DNA from 4 places in the uncultured Dysgonomonas sp. genome. Region 2 is predicted to be linked to each of the others. Evidence: riboswitches for the same ligand, from Rfam matches in the RefSeq annotation. Region 2 holds a riboswitch; each other region holds the start of a gene.
What was found. Region 2 has a riboswitch for cobalamin ahead of pflB (formate C-acetyltransferase). Riboswitches for the same ligand answer to the same signal wherever they lie in the genome.
Positions count from the first base shown of each region.

Region 1 (5,063 bases), 1.5 Mb from region 2:
AACTAATATTACTATGCACCTCTGCTCTTCTATGTGTAAAATCACATGCTCAGGTTACAATTGGTTCAAATACATATCCTGAACCATATGAAATATTGAGAATAGATGGCAACGATGACAAAGGACTACGTCTATCACGACTAACCCAAACAGAACGGGACGACTTAACGAATACAACAATAAGCATTTCTTCTCAAAAGAAAGATGCAGCTAAAGGGCTTACCATATACAACATCACATATAACAGGATCGAGTTCTGGGATGGAAATGAATGGCGTATACTATCCGGTTCTTTCTCATTTTCCAATGGATTAAATCTTTTAGATACGGCCAATCCCCAAAAAGCCCGATTGGGCGGAACTCTTATCGAAGAAACCCTTATCAACCAACAAAGCCACACTCTGGCATTCAAAACCGAAAAAGGAGCGTTATCTATAAACACAGATGCTTTTTTTGTAGATAGCCTAAGAGTAAAAGCTAACAACATCGACAGATTCTATATAGATACCGTATTAACGGTAGATAACAGAAATGAAATATCCATAAATACGGGGAAATCGGGACTATATGTAAACAACAGTGTATTGAATATAATAAACGATCAAACAAAAATAAACGGGCACTTACAATATAAAGACGGTAACGAAAACTTAGCCGTAGCCGGAAAAGATATAATACTGAGGGCGAAAGATAATACAGGGAAAGCCAATTGGGAGCAGATGGAGCCATCCGTTTTAAATAAACCTTTTACTATAAACAGGGTATCCGGAAGCCCGAATGGCCCATCCGGCACAAAGTTTACAGTTGACACATGGACTGAGATTACCGACAACCAAATTTTACCTGCAGGAAAATGGCTTATATTCGGTCGTTTTGCAGCATATTCCAACAGGAGGACGGATGCTAGTAGTGGTGATAACGCAAATTATATGAGTTTTCTTCGTTTGGTCCGAGAAGATTCCGGTGGAGATGTAGTTTTGTACTCTTCTATGACCTTGCCGGAACGAAAGACTACTGGCGGCAATGAAAACTACGGGTCATACAGTGTACCTCAAATGGTTTATTTTCTGGATGCGGCAAATGCGGCTTCTTATCGTATAGATTTTAAAACAAAGAAACCTGACACATGGCACTCAACCCATTCAATGTTAGGCGATCAGTACTTTTATGCAATAAGATTAAATGATTAAAACAAACTATCATTATGAAACTACAGATATACACATCTTTTTTACTATCACTCTTTTTTGTAACAATAACATGCCAGGGACAGGTTACCGTTGGTTCAACAGCAAAGCCTGAAGATTTCTCATCTCTTCAACTTAACAGCAGCAATGGAGGTCTGCGCTTACCCCAATTATCGGTAGGGCAGAGAGACGCTCTTGTTATAGATGGAACTAGCGCCGGCCTGATAATATATAATGAGACAAGCAAAGCCATTGAATATTGGGATGGCCTAAAATGGTCGATGCTGGGAGATACGATACGAGTATATAATGGAATTCATAAAGATGGAGACATTGTGAAACTCGGCGGAAACCTAGAGAAAGCCACGATGGTAAATCTGAACAGTAAAAATCTGGAATTTGCTACCGGCGCGGGTAACCCCGGAGGATTCTCCGTAAATGATACGGTTTTTGTTGTAAATGGTAGGATTGTCGGGTCCAAACCATCTTCATATACAATAAACAAATCAGCTCTAAAGGTCAAGGAGACAGGCAGCAAAGTATCGATAGAAAATCAATTGAAAGTAAAAGTAAAAAATGATAGTATGCTTGTCCGAAACGACAGTGTAAATATACATGGCCAGCTATATTATGATAACAACAAAAGCGACATCAACGGAAAGGTACTTATTTCCAAAGCATCCGGTGTTGCTTTTTGGGGTAAGCTAAAACCGGATCTGATATTGGGTAAAACTTATCTTAAAGGCAAAATTAAAAAGGCGGGAACAGGTACAAGCACTGTCTGGGTCCAAAATACAAGTCAAAATATAAGTGGCCCATGCATTTCCGACACACTGACACTCACTCCGGGAAAATGGCTTATATTCTCTAAATTTGCAACAAAGACGAACTATGCATCTCAGAAGATGTTTACCTGGTCCCATATATTTATTCCGGGCCAAACAGTGCCGACAGCAACTATCGGCGCCGATGTAGAAGACGCAACGTCAACATCGTCACCTGAACTAACTTACCTGATCGATGTATCTGCTAATACAAAAATCTGTGTTGTAGCCAGTTCATCCAACAATCAGACATGGCTGGTAGAAGAAGATGGTACCGGAGCAGCCAAGGTAGAGTTCGGAGAACCTTATTTTTTTGCTATTATGATAGAAGATTATAATGAAGACGAATAACACCTTATTATATATAATAGAAAATAAAATCTTTTAAAGAAGAATATACATATATAAAATGAATATATATGATCTTTGAAAAATAAGCCATAGTATTTTGATATAATTTACAAACACAAAACTATTTACATTATGAAACATAGATATATCCTTATTCCCATTTTTACAATATTAGCCATAGGTTCTACCAAAGGACAAATAGTTATAGGGACGGATAAAGAACCCGAGAAATTCTGTATTGTAGAAGTAGAAAGTAAAAAAGGAGGTATACGTCTACCGAGAATACCAGATACCAATAAAAATAATATGATAACAACACACTCATTAACGAGTAATCCTGAGTCTGCGGGGCTGGTTATCTATAATTCAACGAATAATATTATCGAATTCTGGGATGGTAACAGATGGGTAGCTTTGTCAAATAAGATATCAGGGGCAAACGGCTTAACAGATACCAATGGCAAAGAGCTATGGCTAGGAGGTAAGCTCGATGATAACACAACTGTACAAATGAATAACAACGAATTGAAGATACAGCATAATCCTGCTGCAAAATTTATTATCAATGATACAATGGTTGTAGTAAACAATAAGATTGTGGACATACGCGTCGCCCGGGAATTTATGGTTAACGATACGGTTATAAGTATAAAAGGAAAGTATGTAGATATGCGACCGGCCATCTTATCTATTAATAACAATACATTCAGTATGAATGAAAGCGGAAGGACCAGAATGACCGGAACGTTCCAGTATACAGATGGTACCCAGGATCAAGGACATCTGCTTACAGCCAATAATAAAGGTGATGCATACTGGGGCGCATTAAGGCCTTTAGGGACTGTAAAGTCAACTTCAATTAACAACAACAAAGGTTTTGCCAGTAGCACAGTACAAGTATCTGACGGTATGCTTGAATTGCCTGCCGGACAATGGCTGATATTTGCTAAATTCAATTCGAACATGAATGCCTCACTTACAGGAATGTATCATTGGATATTATTATCTTCAAAAACACCGAGTCAAAGCAGTTACACCACCATATCCAGAGCCGGAGCCAATCCAGAGAAGAAGACCGCCGGAACGGGTATAAAGTCATATGCCACTCCATTTATATTACATTATGTAAACATAAAGGAGAAAACTCAATATATTATACAGGCTGGCACCAGTAACGCAGGCAATTCGGCTACTGTATCCGAAACATGGATAGGTAATTCTTATTTTTATGCACTGCGAATTGATATTCCGACCGACTAATAAACAGAAGTTGAAATATAGATAAAAAAACATTTCAATTTTAGTTTTGCTTTTTCAAAATAATCTTCCATCTCAAATATAAGAAAGGCAACCTCTCTTATATTTGAGATTTTTATGAGTTCTTCCTCTATATCACATTCTCTCTTATTCCTGATAAGCTCTATAATACTCCTCACAAATAATTATCGCAAAAAAGTAAATCTTCTATAATATTGTGTATCTTTGCACTACTTTGTTCCATTAAGGATGAAAAGGGAATCAGGTGTAAATCCTGAACAGACCCGCTGCTGTAAGCTCTGGGAATGTTTATATCAAAATACCACTGTTGCAAAATGGGAAGGTGATATAAGCAAGAGTAAGTCAGAAGACCTGCAAAGTAATATTTCGACAGCTTTCGAGGAATAAGGCTTAAGAAACATGCGTAAAAGAATTTAACTACCCTTCTTTTTCTTTGTTCTTATCGGATGCTGCAATTATACTAAAAGATATATTTTGCATAGATGAGAATTTTATTTTCTACCTTTTTATTTTTTTGTTCTTTCGCTGGTACATTTCTACTGGCGCAAACAAATGATAGTATCGAAACACAAAAGCTATCGGAGGTAGAAGTATCTGCACTTATAAAACCGTCGGCTGCCCGCTCGACTACACCACTGCAAGTGATAGACAACGCTGAAATGGAACGGATCGGCATATTATCTGTATCGGATGCCGTACGCAGATTCTCGGGCGTCAGCATAAAAGATTATGGAGGTATCGGTGGCATGAAAACGGTATCTATCAGAGGTATGGGGGCACAGCATACAGCAGTAAGTTATGATGGAATAACAATGAGTAATGTACAATCCGGACAAATAGACATAAGCCGTTTTTCTCTGGATAATGTCTCTATGATTTCTTTATCGATAGGACAATCCGATGATATTTTTCAATCCGCAAGGTCTTATGCTTCCGCCGGAGTACTCCAGATAACAACATTACAACCTACTTTCGACACTAAGCGGAATACATTAAACACAGGGGTCAAAACGGGATCATTCGGACTATTAAATCCAATGGTTTACTATGCCCGTAAAATTAACGGGCGATTTTCTATTTCCGTTAACAGCGGATGGGAACGGGCAGACGGCAGGTATAAATTCACATATAAAAATGCAGAACAGACCGAGGAACGAAAAAGAAGAAATTCTGATGTAAGTATCTGGCGTACGGAGCTTAATTTATATGGCAATTTGGGTAAAGGTGGAAATTTAAATTTCAAGGTGAATTATCTGGATTCGGAAAGAGGCCTGCCAGGATCGGTAATTTTTTACAAAGACGATAATGATGAACGAGTATGGAATAAGGATATTTTTGCCCAGACCTATTACAAAAATACGCTTTCACATAAACTGGAACTAAAGGCACAGGCAAGATTTAGCCGTACATATTACAAATACCT
Region 1 is NZ_LT599032.1:862,751-867,813, forward strand. It holds gene QZL88_RS03750 (hypothetical protein) at 1-1,190, shown strand, start outside; gene QZL88_RS03755 (hypothetical protein) at 1,205-2,362, shown strand; gene QZL88_RS03760 (hypothetical protein) at 2,495-3,622, shown strand; cobalamin riboswitch at 3,838-4,014, shown strand; gene QZL88_RS03765 (TonB-dependent receptor) at 4,123-5,063, shown strand, end outside.
Region 1: it holds a riboswitch for cobalamin, as region 2 does, so the genes downstream of both, QZL88_RS03765 (TonB-dependent receptor) here and pflB (formate C-acetyltransferase) in region 2, are expected to answer to the same signal.

Region 2 (5,063 bases):
TCATTGTTTCCGAAAGGAACATAATCTTTTTCCTGTATATAATCTACCGCATCTCCGTCAGCATCCCTAACAATACGTACTCTTCCATATTTAATAGCGGCAAACGAGTCTGCGATAATAGATAGGCCGGATACACCAAAGGCTTGTGTGCGTACAATATCTACATCATGCAGAGCCATTTCGAGAGCTTCGTAAGAGTATTTATCGTGCATATAGTGGATAATATTCAGTGCTTTCACATAAGTTTCGGCAACCCAGTCGAGAGTACGGTCAAATTTTTCCCATACTTCATCAAACTCAAGATAATCGCCCGAAATCTTTTCTACCCAGTGTTTTGGCAATACCTGAGCTTTTGTTTTCTCATCCTTACCTCCGTTAATAGTATAAAGCAATGCTTTAGGCAGGTTGGCACGTGCTCCGAAGAACTGCATCTGCTGTCCGATACGCATTGGCGATACACAACATGCGATACCGTAGTCATCTCCCAATTGCGGACGCATAAGGTCGTCATTTTCGTATTGGAGAGAAGATGTGTCGATAGATACTTTCGCGCAATATTTTTTCCATGCTTCGGGTAAGCGGTCGCTCCACAGGATTGTAAGATTCGGTTCCGGTGCAGGACCTAAATTGTACAGGGTGTGCAACATACGGTAACTGTTTTTGGTTACCATCGTGCGCCCGTTATTTGTCATACCTCCGATAGATTCAGTCACCCAAACAGGATCTCCTGAGAATAGTTCATTATATTCATTTGTACGAAGGAAGCGAACAATGCGGAGTTTCATCACAAAATGGTCGATCATCTCCTGAGCTTCTTTCTCTGTGATAACGCCTTCCTTCAAATCCCGTTCGATATAAATGTCGAGGAATGTGGTTACACGCCCCAGACTCATTGCTGCGCCATTCTGGTCTTTAATGGCACCCAGATATCCAAAGTATGTCCACTGGATAGCTTCCTGTGCATTAGTTGCGGGATTTGAAATATCGAACCCATAATCAGCAGCCATGCGTTTCAATGCCTTCAATGCCTGAATCTGTGAATTCAATTCCTCACGAAGACGGATCAAATCATCTGTCATAACGATAGGATCACATTCCTTGTAACGCTTATCACGTTCTGCAATCAGCCGGTCTACGCCATAGAGTGCGATACGGCGATAGTCTCCGATAATACGACCACGTCCGTATGCATCGGGTAGGCCCGTTAATAAGCCGTTGCTTCTGGCGCGGCGGATACTGTCGGTATATGCCGAAAATACTCCTTCGTTATGAGTTTTACGATATTTTGAGAATATTTCTGTTGTAACGGGATCCAGTTTGTAGCCGTATTCTTCAAGGCTTTGCTGTACCATGCGGAGGCCTCCGTTAGGAAAGATGGCCCTTTTGAGAGGTTTGTCGGCCTGTACACCTACTATTTTTTCCAGATCTTTGTCGATATAGCCAGCACCATAAGCATCGATCTGTGAAGGGATTTTAGTTTCGGCATCATACACACCTTTTTCTTTTTCTACCTTGAACATCTCGCTTAGCTTATCCCATAGCTTTGTAGTAGCTTCTGTTGCGTCTTCCAGGAAAGACTCGTCCCCTGTATATTCTGTATAATTTTTTAAGATAAAATCATTTACTTCGATTTTTTCTTTCCACTTGGTTCCTTTAAAATCTTTATATGCTTCCATTTGTTATTATTTAAATTCAATTTGGCGTTTCAATAATCTAAAACTGGACACATATATAAATCACAAAAAGCATGCCCAATTTCTTCTAAAAAAGAATAAACATGGCTCTCGGAACTTAAGGAAACAGAAAAAATAATAATAAATCCTCACCTTGTAGTGAGAGAATCTTTTTATGGTTCTCAAGCCTTATTTCCCGAAAGCTTTTTAATTGATCAATTCTGGCAGGTCTTCTGGCTTACTCCGTTTTTGAATCGCCTTCCCAATATTCAGTCAACAGTGAGCAGTTAACAGTTAACAAAAATGATAACGAATAACTGATGATCGATGGCTGTTAATCAGTGGCTATAAGTTTTGTTCAAAAATATCAGTGATTAGTATTAACAGTTCACTGAAAAGAGCTTACAGCAGCGGGTCTGCCCGGGATTCTCACCCGGTTCCCTTTTCACCATCCTTCAAGAACATAAAGGATGACACCAAAACCGTGACAAAGGTAGCTATTTTATCTTAAATAGCTATATGACTGGCAGTAGAAAATTTATTTTGCATATGTATATGCGATAATTCTATACGGCGATTATTCCAAATAACGACCGTTGCACTTTTTAATGATTTTTCGACATCGATTAACCGTTGGTTGCTGCTGCCTCTGAAGATAAGGGATTCGTCTTTCAGTGATTCAACATATCGCCCGTCTACAAGTACATCTATATAGGGAAGTATCCGGGATAGCCTTTCTGACCTTATGATTTGCTCATATATATACCCGGTGTAACACCAGATATCTTTATCTGTTTCAGATTTGATCCGTCGGGCCAGTTCTGTAAACCCTTCTACCTGCATAAAGGGATCACCTCCTGTAAAAGTCACATTCGCAAACTCCGATTCTTTAATTTCCTCCAATAAATTATCGATAGGATATGTTTTACCGTGCTCAATATTCCACGAATGGGGATTGTGGCACCCTTTGCAAAGGTGTGTGCATCCGGCAGCGTAGATGGCAGTCCGGAATCCGGGGCCATCTACAGTCGTGTCGCGTATGATATTCAGTATCGATATATTATTATTCATGGACAATGCGGTCGTTAAGTTCGGCTAGTTTTGCACTATTCCATCTATCGGTAGTACCTACCAGATAGCCTGTTATGCGTTGCAGACGGTCTATCTGCATACTTCCGCAACGAGGGCACTCATTTATCTGTGTAGCAGCATTTTCGTATCCGCATTTCAGGCAACGGTTCCGGTTGTGGTTCACCGAAGCATAGCCAATATTGTATTTATCCATCATATCTACGACAGTCATAATGGCTTCGGGATTATGAGTGGCATCGCCATCCATTTCAACATAGAATATATGTCCACCACGTGTGAGATCGTGATATGGAGCTTCAACCTTGGCTTTCTGATGTGCGCTACATGGATAATATACAGGTACATGGTTTGAGTTTGTATAATACTCCCGGTCTGTAATTCCTTCGATAAGTCCGAAGTCTTTTTTGTCGCGTCGTGTAAACCTTCCGGCGAGCCCTTCGGCGGGAGTAGCCAGTACACTATAGTTGTGCTGATATTTATCAGAATACTCATTTGCCCGGTCTCTCATATATGTTATTATTTCCAGACCCAGTTTCTGCGCATTTTCATCTTCTCCGTGGTGCTTGCCGATGAGGGCGACCAAAGCCTCGGCAAGCCCGATGAAACCTATGCCCAATGTACCCTGATTGATAACTTTCTCTATCGTATCCTCGCCTGCCAGTTGTTCGCATCCTTCCCACAGCACCGACATAAGTAACGGAAACTGTTTGGGAGCAGCTGTCTTTTGAAATTCGAAGCGGCGATGTAATTGGAGAGCGGCCAGATCGAGCATCTGATCCAGTTGCCTGTAAAAACAGACGATTCTTTCCTTCTCGTTTTCTATGTTTCTGCATTCTAGTGCAATGCGTACCAGATTGAGTGTAGAGAAAGAAAGATTGCCTCTGCCTACCGAAGTTTTCTTTCCAAAGCGGTTTTCGAATACACGGGTACGGCAGCCCATTGTTGCCACCTCGTACTCAAAGCGGCGGGGATCGTTCTCATTCCATTCTTCATGTTGGTTGAATGTCGCGTCCAGATTCAGGAAGTTAGGGAAGAAACGATGCGCACTCACCTTGCATGCCAGTTGGTATAAATCGTAATTCCGGTCTGTTGGTAAATAGCTTACTCCCCGCTTCTTTTTCCATATCTGTATCGGGAAAATGGCTGTTACTCCGTTGCCCACGCCTTCATCTGTGCTGATTAACAGTTCCCGCATGATGCACCTTCCTTCGGCAGAAGTATCCGTTCCATAATTGATAGAGCTGAATACCACCTGGTTGCCTCCCCGGGAGTGTATGGTGTTCATGTTGTGGATGAAGGCTTCCATCGACTGATGTACACGACTCACAGTACGGTTTATGGCATGCTGGACAATTTTTTCGTCACCCTGTAATCCTGTCAAATTTTTTGATAGGTAATCTTCTATCGGTGTTTCGTAAAGGTGTTTGTAGTCAAGTCCGTTTATCTGTTCCAGCACTTTTATCTCTTCAATAAAGCTGCGCCTGACAAAAGGTGCCAGATAAAAATCGAAAGCAGGGATGGATTGACCGCCATGCATTTCATTCTGGGCTGTTTCCATAGATATACAGCCGAGCATGCTTGCAGTTTCAATACGTTTAGCAGGGCGTGATTCGCCATGTCCGGCATTGAATCCATGTTGAAGTATCTTATCTAGCGGGTGTTGTACGCAGGTGAGGCTTTTGGTCGGATAATAATCCTTGTCATGAATATGTAAATAATTTCGGCGGACGGCTTCTTTTACTTCCGGCAGCAGCAAGTAGTCGTCGACAAAAGGCTTGGTTGTTTCACTCGCGAATTTCATCATCATTCCTGCCGGGGTATCGGCGTTCATATTGGCGTTTTCGCGTGTGATATCGTTCGATTTGGTTTCTATGATTTCGAGAAACATGTCGCGGGTCTTGGCTTTTCGGGCAATACTCCGCTGATCGCGGTAAGCGATATATTTCTTGGCGGCTTCTTTGCGTGGGCTTTTCATCAGCTCCACCTCTACCATGTCCTGAATTTGTTCTACAGTCATTTGTTCGTTTCCCTGGCAAGAAACAAAATCCGTGATGCGTCTTATCAGGGAAGAGTCTTCTCCTTGTTCGGTGTGTAACATGGCTTTGCGAATGGCTGCCATTATCTTTTCTTCATTGAAGCCGACGATGCGTCCGTCTCTTTTTACAACTGTCTGGATCATGGTTGTATTATGTTATAAGTAAAAGAAAGTATTCGACCCGCTTTCGCGTAGTCAATTGTTAATTAATGATACATTGTTTCAATGTAACTGACGGGGAAAGAGAGCAAAATAGGCGAAGA
Region 2 is NZ_LT599032.1:2,382,873-2,387,935, reverse strand. It holds gene pflB (formate C-acetyltransferase) at 1-1,676, opposite strand, end outside; cobalamin riboswitch at 1,879-2,169, opposite strand; gene nrdG (anaerobic ribonucleoside-triphosphate reductase activating protein) at 2,181-2,744, opposite strand; gene QZL88_RS09800 (anaerobic ribonucleoside triphosphate reductase) at 2,737-4,944, opposite strand.

Region 3 (5,063 bases), 2.7 Mb from region 2:
CAACTTCGTATTGCTGATTGAAAAGATTGTTAACCTCAGCGGTTAACCGGAAATCCGTTCCTTTCCAGTTGAGTGATTTACTCAATGAAAGATCGTGCGTATACCATTCCTTTATGCGGTTCTCCACGATATTGGCGCTTCCGTCGTAACGTTTGCCTGTATATATAAAGCTGTAATTGAAATTCCAAGTCTTATATGTTGTGCCGATGATGGCTGAACCGCTGTGCCACGGGATATATGCTATTTGTCCTTTGTAGGTAGCAGGTTCTTCGGGATCGGAATAATCCTGAGCTTGCTGATATGTATAATTTAACCGTATATCGACAGATAGATTTCTACCATGTTGTATATTTCCGAATAAAGCGGCATCGAGTCCGTTGATCTTTACTAACCCGATGTTTTTCATCGTCCACCTGAAATTGACTCCACCGGGAATCGCAACCAGCTTATCGGTTATTCTGTTATGATAGGCGTCGACCTGCCCTCCTATATTTAAAGAGCGGGTAACGGGATGTGAATAGGTTATCCCGATATTGTATTGTTTTGTATATTCGGGTTTAAGAAAAGAAGATAAGCTGCCCATGTACGCGAGATGCATTTCGCTGAAGGTAGGCATACGGAAAATGTCTTTATAAAAGGCTCTCAGATGAAAATCATGGGCATCGAACGGTTGCCACGAAGCAATGATAGCCGGGGTATATTTATCCCAATCGCGCTGTATCTCTTTTTTCTCTTCTTTGGTATTGTCATGGATGTAAGAAGCCAATAAGCTGGCCTGCAATTTGAAACGGTCGAAATAGAGAGACGTCGCAGCAGCTACCCATCCGGAATAACGTTGTGGATAAATAAATTCCCGCATATTGGAGTTCATCTTATTCCACATAAAATCGGCAGAAACATTGGCGCTCCAAAAAGGTAATATATTGAACAAATTGGCAGACGAGAGATAGGCTTCATGGAGCATATATTTATTATCCAGTTCGGGGCCGGGATAAGGGCCGGCTATGTAGTGTATATAGTCATATGCATATTTGGTTGATAGCAATGTGCTGTATGTCGCCGATACGTTCTTTTTGAGGGAGGACTGAAAGAAGAAATTCTTATCCCACTGCCTGTCTTCATGGGCGTATACGTCGGGCTTTTTTATATCGGCTCCCGGATAGCCGCGTTCGGATGTATAGAAATAAGAACGGGTTTTCCATTCTCCGTCTTTGATCTTCCCAAACAGGGCATGTTCGATACGAAAAACATTTATATCGCCGTTTTTCCTTACCTCGGTCGTATCATAACCGCCCCGGTCATCCATATTATTTACTACCGCACGCTTGAATTTATATCTGCCCGAAGAATGGATATATTCGGCATTGAGGGAACCGGATACATTTTCGGATAGTTTCTGATGCCACAGGACAGAGGGATTAACAAGGTCGAAAGCTCCGGTCTTGAATGCCGCTTTGAGGCCGTATCTCCGACCCTGCCTGAATTCCGGAGATTTTGTCGTCATATAGATGGAACTTGCGGACGCATAATCTTTAGCCGGCTGGAATATGGCGCTCTTCTGTCCGTTATAGAGGGATATCGCCTCCATATTGTCCAGTGAAAACCTGCCTAAATCAACAACGCCATTCTGTGGGTTTCCGATTTCTATACCGTCATAGAATACTCCTACATGCTGGCTGCCCATACTACGGATATTTACAGTCTTGAGGCCTCCCACACCGCCGTAGTCTTTGAGTTGTACGCCCGAGAAGTATCGCATGGCATCGGCTACGGAATGGGCACTCAGATTTTCAAGCAACGTCCCTGACAAGGTTTGCACGGGGACAATTTCCGTTTGAATAACCCGTGCGGACACAACAACTTCGTTCAACAACTGTATACTATCCAGCTTGTTCTGGGCAAAAGAAATCAAGCATACGTTTGATAGGATAATAATTAAAATCCTTTTCTTCGACTTGGAAAATGACATTTCAAGCTAATAAGAATATTATCAAATAGCTTACTGAAAATAAGTCGTATGAAGATTGAGTGAATAGGAAATCAGTATAGTAAGTCAGACAACGCCAGCGTAAAAGATTGATTCCTTTTCAGTGTTCTTCAGCTTTATTTCCCGAAAGCTTTAAACTAATCAACCTTGGCAGGTCTTCTGACTTACTCCATCTTTGAACGCCCTTCCCAACATTCAGTGAACAGTGAACAGTGAACAGTTAACAATAAGATTGATAACGGTTGACTGAAGACTGATTACTGTCAATCAGTGGTATTTGGTATTGTTCGAAGACTTTTTTCAGAAACATTGTTAACTGTTTACTGAATAGAGCTTACAGCAGCGGGTCTGTTCAGGACTTACACCTGATTCCCTTTTCATCATTTTTCCGAGGATACGGAAACATGACACCAAAATCTGAGTGCAAAGATATTAATATTATTTAAATAAAGAACCTTGATGAAGAGCAGTTTCAATAATTAACATTAGACCCTGATTTATTTATTGAATATGAGATAATCAGAGGTTTGTTAATTTTTTATTCCTGATCTGAATTCAACTTAGACCTCGAGGAAACCGCATCAATATATTCTTTAGGCGTTAAATTGAACTGACGATAAAAACATTTTGAGAAATACGATGGAGAACTAAATCCGACAGTATAACATACTTCCGATACACTGTCTTCTTTCTGATCAAATAACTGTGCTGCCTTTTTTATCCTTTTGATACGAATAAAATCGTTTGGCGAAACATCAAATAATCCTTTTGTTTTTCTGTACAAACTTGATTTACTCATATTTAATGCCGCAGCAAAATCATCTTGGCTAAACTCAGGATTTCCCAGATTTTCTTCAATCACTTTGTTGACTGTCTTCATAAAGGCTTCATCCGTTTTAGAAAATGCAGTTTCACTTATTGATGTATATGCCGAACGCTTAAAGGCCTCGATCATCTTATTTCTGTTTGCCAGTAAATTTGAGACTGTCGCCATCAGGAATTCATTCGAAAACGGTTTTTCAATATAGGCATCCGCGCCGGAATCTAAACCCTCGATTTTAGATGATAAAGAATTTTTAGCAGAGAGAAAAACTATTGGAATATGGCTAAAAAAGAGGTTCATTCTAATGTCTTTACACAATTCATATCCATCTATATTAGGCATCATTATATCGGTTATAATGAGATTAACAATCTCTTTTTCGAGCACTTCCAGAGCCTTGATGCCATCAGTAGCGGTAAGTATATTATAATAGGGAGATAGCAACTTGGAAATGTATGCCAATAAATCCAGATCGTCTTCTACAATCAAAATATTAATTTGCTTACGTTCATCTTCTGCCGAATACTGATAATTGGGGATTGATAAATTTTCCCTGACAGTGCCATCATTTTTATTCACCCATTCCTGCAATAATGGAATTGTGAGACGAAAACTGTTTGCATCGTCTACAGTGTCCATCGCAAGAAAGCCCTGATGTAATTCGGCCAGTGAGCGGGATAATGTCAGCCCAAGTCCTGTTCCGGCTTTCAATGCCGAAGCCGTACTTTTGTATTGAACAAAAGGTTTAAATATCTCTTCCCTTTGGTTAGCCGGAATAATTTCCCCGTCATTTTTTACTACCAGATCAAAACAACCTTCTTCTTTTATACTTTCTCTGTGAAGCTCAACAGTGATGTAAGTATCGGTATTTTTAATTGCATTAGTTAATAAATTACTTATAATTTTGGTTACCGATTCCTTATCTACATAGGCATAAAACGGTTCGGATGGTAATTCAATATTTAATAGTATGTTTTTTAATTTTATAACCTGATTAAATCGAACCAGCACATCATTTATAAGCTTAATTATATCATAGCGGGCAAAGGTTAAATGGAAGCGTTGTTTCTCTATTTTCCTAAAATCGAGAAGCTGATTTGTCAAGTCCTGTAACCGATTCGCATTTTTATCAATTACTTCCAGATCGTCTCTCATATCATCAGATACATCCTTATTTTTTATGATATTTTCCAGAGGTGACTTGATTAGCGTCAACGGAGTACGTATCTCATGCGCGATGTCTGTGAAAAAGTCTATTTTAGCAGTATACACTTCTCTTTCTTTCTCTTGTTCGTAAAGCCTCAGGCGTTGCCTTGCTTTGAGCATATTTTGCTTTGACAGATATTTATAGGTTCCATATACCACAAGCACAACGAAAGCCAAATAGAAACAGTATGCAAGGTTAGATTCCCACCAAGGCGGTAAAATCTCTATCGGCAGATATATCAGGTCAGCATCAGAGACTTCCGGCAGCTTCAATCTAAAGTTATATTTTCCGGGTCTGACATTGGGATAATTTATTGTATAACTTTCGTTTGTAGATAACCATTCCTCATCGTATCCTTCCAGTTTATATAAATACTGATTATGCTTAGTCCTCTGATAATTCAGATCAGCGAATTTTAATGTGAAATAGTTTTGATGATAATCTAATCTGATCTCATCGGTAAACATTATACTTTCTTTCAGCGGAGAGTCAGCGCCTTCTATTTTAACCTTTCTGTTGAATAACAAGAAGTCAGTCAACACAACATTCGGCTTTATATTATCCTGATAAGTATCGTTAGGATTGAAGGAAATGAATCCGTTTAAAGAGCCAAAATAGAACATTCCATTATCGGCTCTAAGTGCAGATTTATAGTTAAACTGTTTCGATAATAAACCATCGTCATAAGAATAAGTAAAAAACTCTCCCGATTCGGGGTTAAAGTGGATCAGGCCCTCATTGGTAGAAATCCAAAATAAGCCTTTATCATCTTCGAGAATTTCATAAGCAACATCGTTTGGTAACTTGTTGTATGTGGAGAATCTGTTGAATGTGCCATTTTTCTCGTTAAAGCGGGCAAAGCCTCCTCCTTGTGTCGTCACCCAAAGCTGATCTTTGCTATCGATGAAAATACTTAGTACATTATTGTGCGGAAGGCTGGTCGTGTCCCCTATCTGGTAGGAAAAGTTCGTCCATTTCTGATTTACCCTGTTGTAACAAAACAGTCCGTTGATTGCAGTTGCACAATAAAGGTTGCCATTTTTACC
Region 3 is NZ_LT599032.1:5,079,169-5,084,231, reverse strand. It holds gene QZL88_RS20540 (TonB-dependent receptor plug domain-containing protein) at 1-1,969, opposite strand, end outside; cobalamin riboswitch at 2,119-2,417, opposite strand; gene QZL88_RS20535 (hybrid sensor histidine kinase/response regulator transcription factor) at 2,526-5,063, opposite strand, start outside.
Region 3: it holds a riboswitch for cobalamin, as region 2 does, so the genes downstream of both, QZL88_RS20540 (TonB-dependent receptor plug domain-containing protein) here and pflB (formate C-acetyltransferase) in region 2, are expected to answer to the same signal.

Region 4 (5,063 bases), 1.8 Mb from region 2:
AGAATAACCTTCAATTCGGCTTTGGCTATTCCTCTCAGGTTAACAAGCGAGGCCAAAGTAACCCGTAAACGTACTTCACTGTCGACAATTACCGCCTGATTAAACTTCAACTTTTCGATACCGTAATTTATCAGCATCTTTATATTGTTTACCTCTATTATCTGATCCCAAAGATAGGGCAAGATAGATACCATGAGGTAACCATGTGCAATTGTACTTTTGAAAGGACTCTCTACCTTAGCTCTTTCTTCATTTACATGGATCCATTGATAGTCAAGTGTAGCTTCTGCAAATTTGTTGATGCGGTCTTGAGATATTTTCAGCCAATCAGAAGTCCCCAGTTCCTTTCCTACATACTGCTCAAAATCGGCATAGGAATTAATAATAAGTTTTGCCATAATAGTTAATTAACAAATACAGTATAAAAATATTGATATTAAACGATATTACCAAATAAACATAATAAGGAATATAAATTTAACTATATTTTTTCGCGATTTAATAATTTCCTCTACTATAACACACTTTCGATGCAGCATGTAATCTAAAATTTAACAAGAAACGCATTAATTCCTTTATCAAAAAACTTGACAAACTTGACAACTTTTACACATTTTTTATCTGTCAGCTTTTTCGTTCATTTCAACTTTGTATCCAACTTAAAACTTGACAAAGTTGACATATTTTCATATTTTCCACCTGTCAGTTTTTACTCTTATTGTAAGACTCTCCTGAGGAATAACGTCGGCTTCTAATATTTCAAAGAACGCTTGTTTCATTTTATTGAATACATCAATCATTTACTTATAGATAAAGTTATTTGACTTACATTATATAAATCTTTATAAATTTAATTCCATATCTTTGCACTAAATTTTGGTGTTACAAATCCGCATTACCGGATGAGTAATTAAAAGGGAATCAGGTGTAAATCCTGAACAGACCCGCTGCTGTAAGCTCTTTTCAGTGAGCAGTTAACAGTCATCAGTTAACAATTTTGCTGAAAAAAGTCTTTGAACAATACCAAACACCACTGTTTCACAGTAATCAGTGATACAGTAATCAGTTAACAGTTTTTTTGACTGTTTACTGATAACTGCTAACTGTTTACTGAAAATGGGAAGGCCGTTCAAGGATGGAGCAAGTCAGAAAACCTGCCAAAGCGTTATTAGTTGAAAGCTCGAGGTTTAGGCTTAAAATACTGCTTACAGACAACATTTGTACCTGTTCGTCTATTTTTCCTATACTAAAAGCATCTTATTTTTTAACTCCAATAAAATGGATTGTATAGATGTTTGATTCTGTTATGTTCGTATCTCTCGGTCCCGGAGACCCGGAACTGATAACCTTGAAAGGTTTGAAAACACTGCAAGAAGCAGATTTAATATTTTGTCCGTCAACCGCCCTTCCCGGAGGAAAAAGGTCCTCAAGGGCAAAGGATGTCTTATTGCAATTGGGCGTCGATGAATCAAAGCTGAACACATTCAATGTACCGATGAACAAAGACCGTTCACTGGCCATTGAAAGCTACAAGGCTGTGGCGAAAGAAATATCGGATAAGTATAAATCCGGACATAAAATAGCTGTTACAGCCGAAGGAGATGCCGGATTCTACTCTACCATTTACTACATAAGCGAATATCTTACACAGGAGAATATACCGGTCAGCCGTATCGCGGGCGTGCCTGCATTTATAGCCTGTGGCACTCTGGCCAATATTCACATTGTGAAACAAGAGGAAGAACTCGAAGTTATTCCGGGTACCATAACATTAGACAGCCTGAAAGAAAAGATCAAAAGAGAGAAAACCGTTGTACTAATGAAAACTTCGCAGTGCGAACAGGTAATAAAGGAAGCATTAGAAAATATTCAGGACGTCACTTTCCACTATTTTGAGAATGTTGGGATTTTAGGCAAGGAGTTCTATACTCCTAATAGAGAAGAAATACTCAATCGTAAATTTCCTTACTTTTCACTAATTATAATCCGCAAATAGACCAATATGAAAATCCTTGTCCATTCAATAATCCTGCTTGCTTTTGGCTGCTTCATTGCATGCAACCCGAATAAGAAAGACAGCAACAATATCTTCGGCTCGCACGATACTTTAAATATCAAATATGCAAAAGGCTTTACCGTGTCCGAACATGGAAATTACAAGCTGGTGGATATACACGATCCTTCCGGGGAAAGCGATACCAAATATCAATATGCTTTATTGAAAAGAGGGGAAAATAAAACCGGCATACCTGCCGGATACCAGATTATAGAAGTCCCCGTAAGAAGCGTGGTATGTATGACCACCCTGCAAATTTCCAATTTTATCAAATTAGACGCTGTGGACAAAATAGCAGGGATAACCAGCACCCGTTTCCTGTTCAATCCTCAGCTAAACGAACAATTAAAAACCGGAAAAACAAGCAAAATCGGTATCGAAGGCGAGTTTGACAACGAAGTGGTTATGGCTCTCGATCCCGATATTATCCTTGTTTCGCCCTTCAAGCGTGGAGGTTATGATGCTATCCGCAATCTGGATATTCCTCTGATCAGCTTTTTAGGCTATAAAGAATCGTCTCCTCTGGGGCAAGCCGAATGGATAAAATTTACGGGTCTATTATTGGGCATGGAAGAGCAGGCCGGTAAACAATTCGATGAAATAGAAGAAAAATATAACCAGTTGAAATCACTTGCCGCCTCGGTGGCGCATAAGCCATCAGTACTCAGTGGGGAACTGCATTCGGGCAATTGGTATGTCGTAGGAGGAAACAGTTATCTGGCGCAACTCTTCCGCGATGCGGGAGCATCCTATTTTATGAAAAACGATGATGAATCGGGAGGATTTTATGTAGATTTCGAAACTGTATATTCTCAGGGCGCAAATGCCGAATACTGGCGTATGGTAAACAGCCACAACGGAATGTTCAGCTATGAAGCACTGAAACAAAGCGACGCACGTTACGCCGACTTCAAAGCATACAAAGATAAAAAGCTTATCTATTGCAATCTCAGGGAAAAGCCCTTCTATGAAAATACGCCTGTAGAACCGGAAGTTGTACTGGCCGACCTGATAAAGATATTCCACCCCGAGTTGTTACCCGAACACACACCTGTATATTATGAACTATTGAAATAATGAAACGTCATATACTTTTACTCGCACTTATTTTTGCATCTATCCTGTTGTTTTTCACACTCAATCTTGTATTGGGAACTATCTCCATACCCGTAGGTTCTATCTGGAATATATTATCCGGAACAGGAGATGAACCGCTGATATGGCAGAATATAATCTGGAAATCCCGTTTTCCCCAGACACTCACAGCCTTGGTTGCGGGAGCAGGTTTATCTATAAGCGGGTTACAGATGCAGACCGTATTCCGTAATCCCTTGGCGGGTCCCTCCGAATTGGGTATCAGTTCGGGAGCAAGCCTCGGTGTAGCTTTCATTATCCTTCTGTCGGGAAGCATTGCCGGAACGGCGTTGAGTACTTTAGGCTTTTTCGGGGAAGTGGCTGTATCTGTGGCGGCTATTGCCGGGGCAATGACTGTAATGGCAATCATAATAGCCATTTCGCAACGGGTAAGGGGAAATGTCATACTCCTTATCATCGGAGTCATGATAGGCTATATAGCGACCGCCATTATCGGCGTCCTTAAATTTTTCAGCAACGATGAAGATGTCAGGGCATATGTAATATGGGGACTGGGCAGTTTCGCGAAAGTATCGGGTAATCAGGTCTATACTTTCGTCTTTATAATGGCCGTACTTATTCCGCTTTCATTCCTGCTTATCAAGACTCTGAACCTTATGCTGCTCGGCGATGGCTATGCCCGTAATTTAGGGCTGAATATAAAACGTGCCCGCCTGTATGTAATCTGCTGTTCATGTGTCATCACGGCTATCATCACGGCTTATTGTGGGCCTATTGTCTTTTTGGGGCTGGCCGTACCCCATCTGTGCCGTACTATATTTGTCTCGTCCGACCACCGGATACTGATGCCTGCCGTCACACTCACCGGGGCATCCCTTGCCCTACTATGCAACCTGATAGCACGCATGCCGGGTTTTGAAGGGGCATTACCCATCAACTCGGTGACGGCACTCATAGGTGCGCCGATAGTTATATCGGTATTATTCGGAAAACGTAAGAATGAGATAACGGAATAGGAAAATGAAACAAAAGACAATCGACATACAGCATCTTTCGATAGGATATTCTTCAAAAGAGAATAGCATCACTGTCGCCGAAAATATAACATCATCCATCTTCAGTGGGGAACTTACCTGCTTGCTCGGAGCCAACGGGATAGGCAAGTCTACCTTGCTGCGGACACTTTCGGCTTTCCAGCCCAAATTGTCGGGCAGTATCTATATACGCGGAAAGGAAATAAAAGAATATAGCGAAAAGGAATTTGCTACCCTCGCCAGTGTAGTCCTGACCGAAAAGTTCGATATAAAAAACATGAGCGCCCGCGAACTTATCGGCTTGGGACGCAGCCCATATACAGGATTCTGGGGACAACTGAATAAAGAAGATAAAGAGATCGTAGATAAGGCCATCGCGATGGTGAAAATAGAAAATCTGGCGCACAGGATGGTACATACACTAAGTGACGGGGAACGGCAGAAAGTGATGATCGCAAAAGCGCTGGCGCAGGAAACACCGATAATCCTTCTGGATGAGCCTACTGCTTTTCTCGATTTTCCGAGTAAAGTAGAGATCATGCAATTGCTGCACCAACTATCCCGCAAGACGAATAAGACTATTTTCCTTTCCACTCACGATCTGGAACTGGCGCTCCAGATAGCTGATAAAATATGGCTGATGGACAAACAGAGCGGAATAAAGATAGGAACACCCGAAGACCTGTCCCTGGATGGCAGCCTCAGCAGTTTTTTTGCAAAAAAAGGAATAATCTTCGATCAGGATACGGGACTGTTTAGAATAGAGAATGAATCGGACAGGCAGATAAAGCTACTTGGACACGGACAAAAATATACAATGATAAGAAAAGCACTGCAACGGAATGGAATACTGGCTTCGCGGCAGTTTAACACCGATT
Region 4 is NZ_LT599032.1:571,008-576,070, forward strand. It holds gene QZL88_RS02515 (MaoC family dehydratase) at 1-398, opposite strand, end outside; cobalamin riboswitch at 861-1,177, shown strand; gene cobI (precorrin-2 C(20)-methyltransferase) at 1,292-1,996, shown strand; gene QZL88_RS02525 (ABC transporter substrate-binding protein) at 2,003-3,133, shown strand; gene QZL88_RS02530 (iron ABC transporter permease) at 3,133-4,167, shown strand; gene QZL88_RS02535 (ABC transporter ATP-binding protein) at 4,172-5,063, shown strand, end outside.
Region 4: it holds a riboswitch for cobalamin, as region 2 does, so the genes downstream of both, cobI (precorrin-2 C(20)-methyltransferase) here and pflB (formate C-acetyltransferase) in region 2, are expected to answer to the same signal.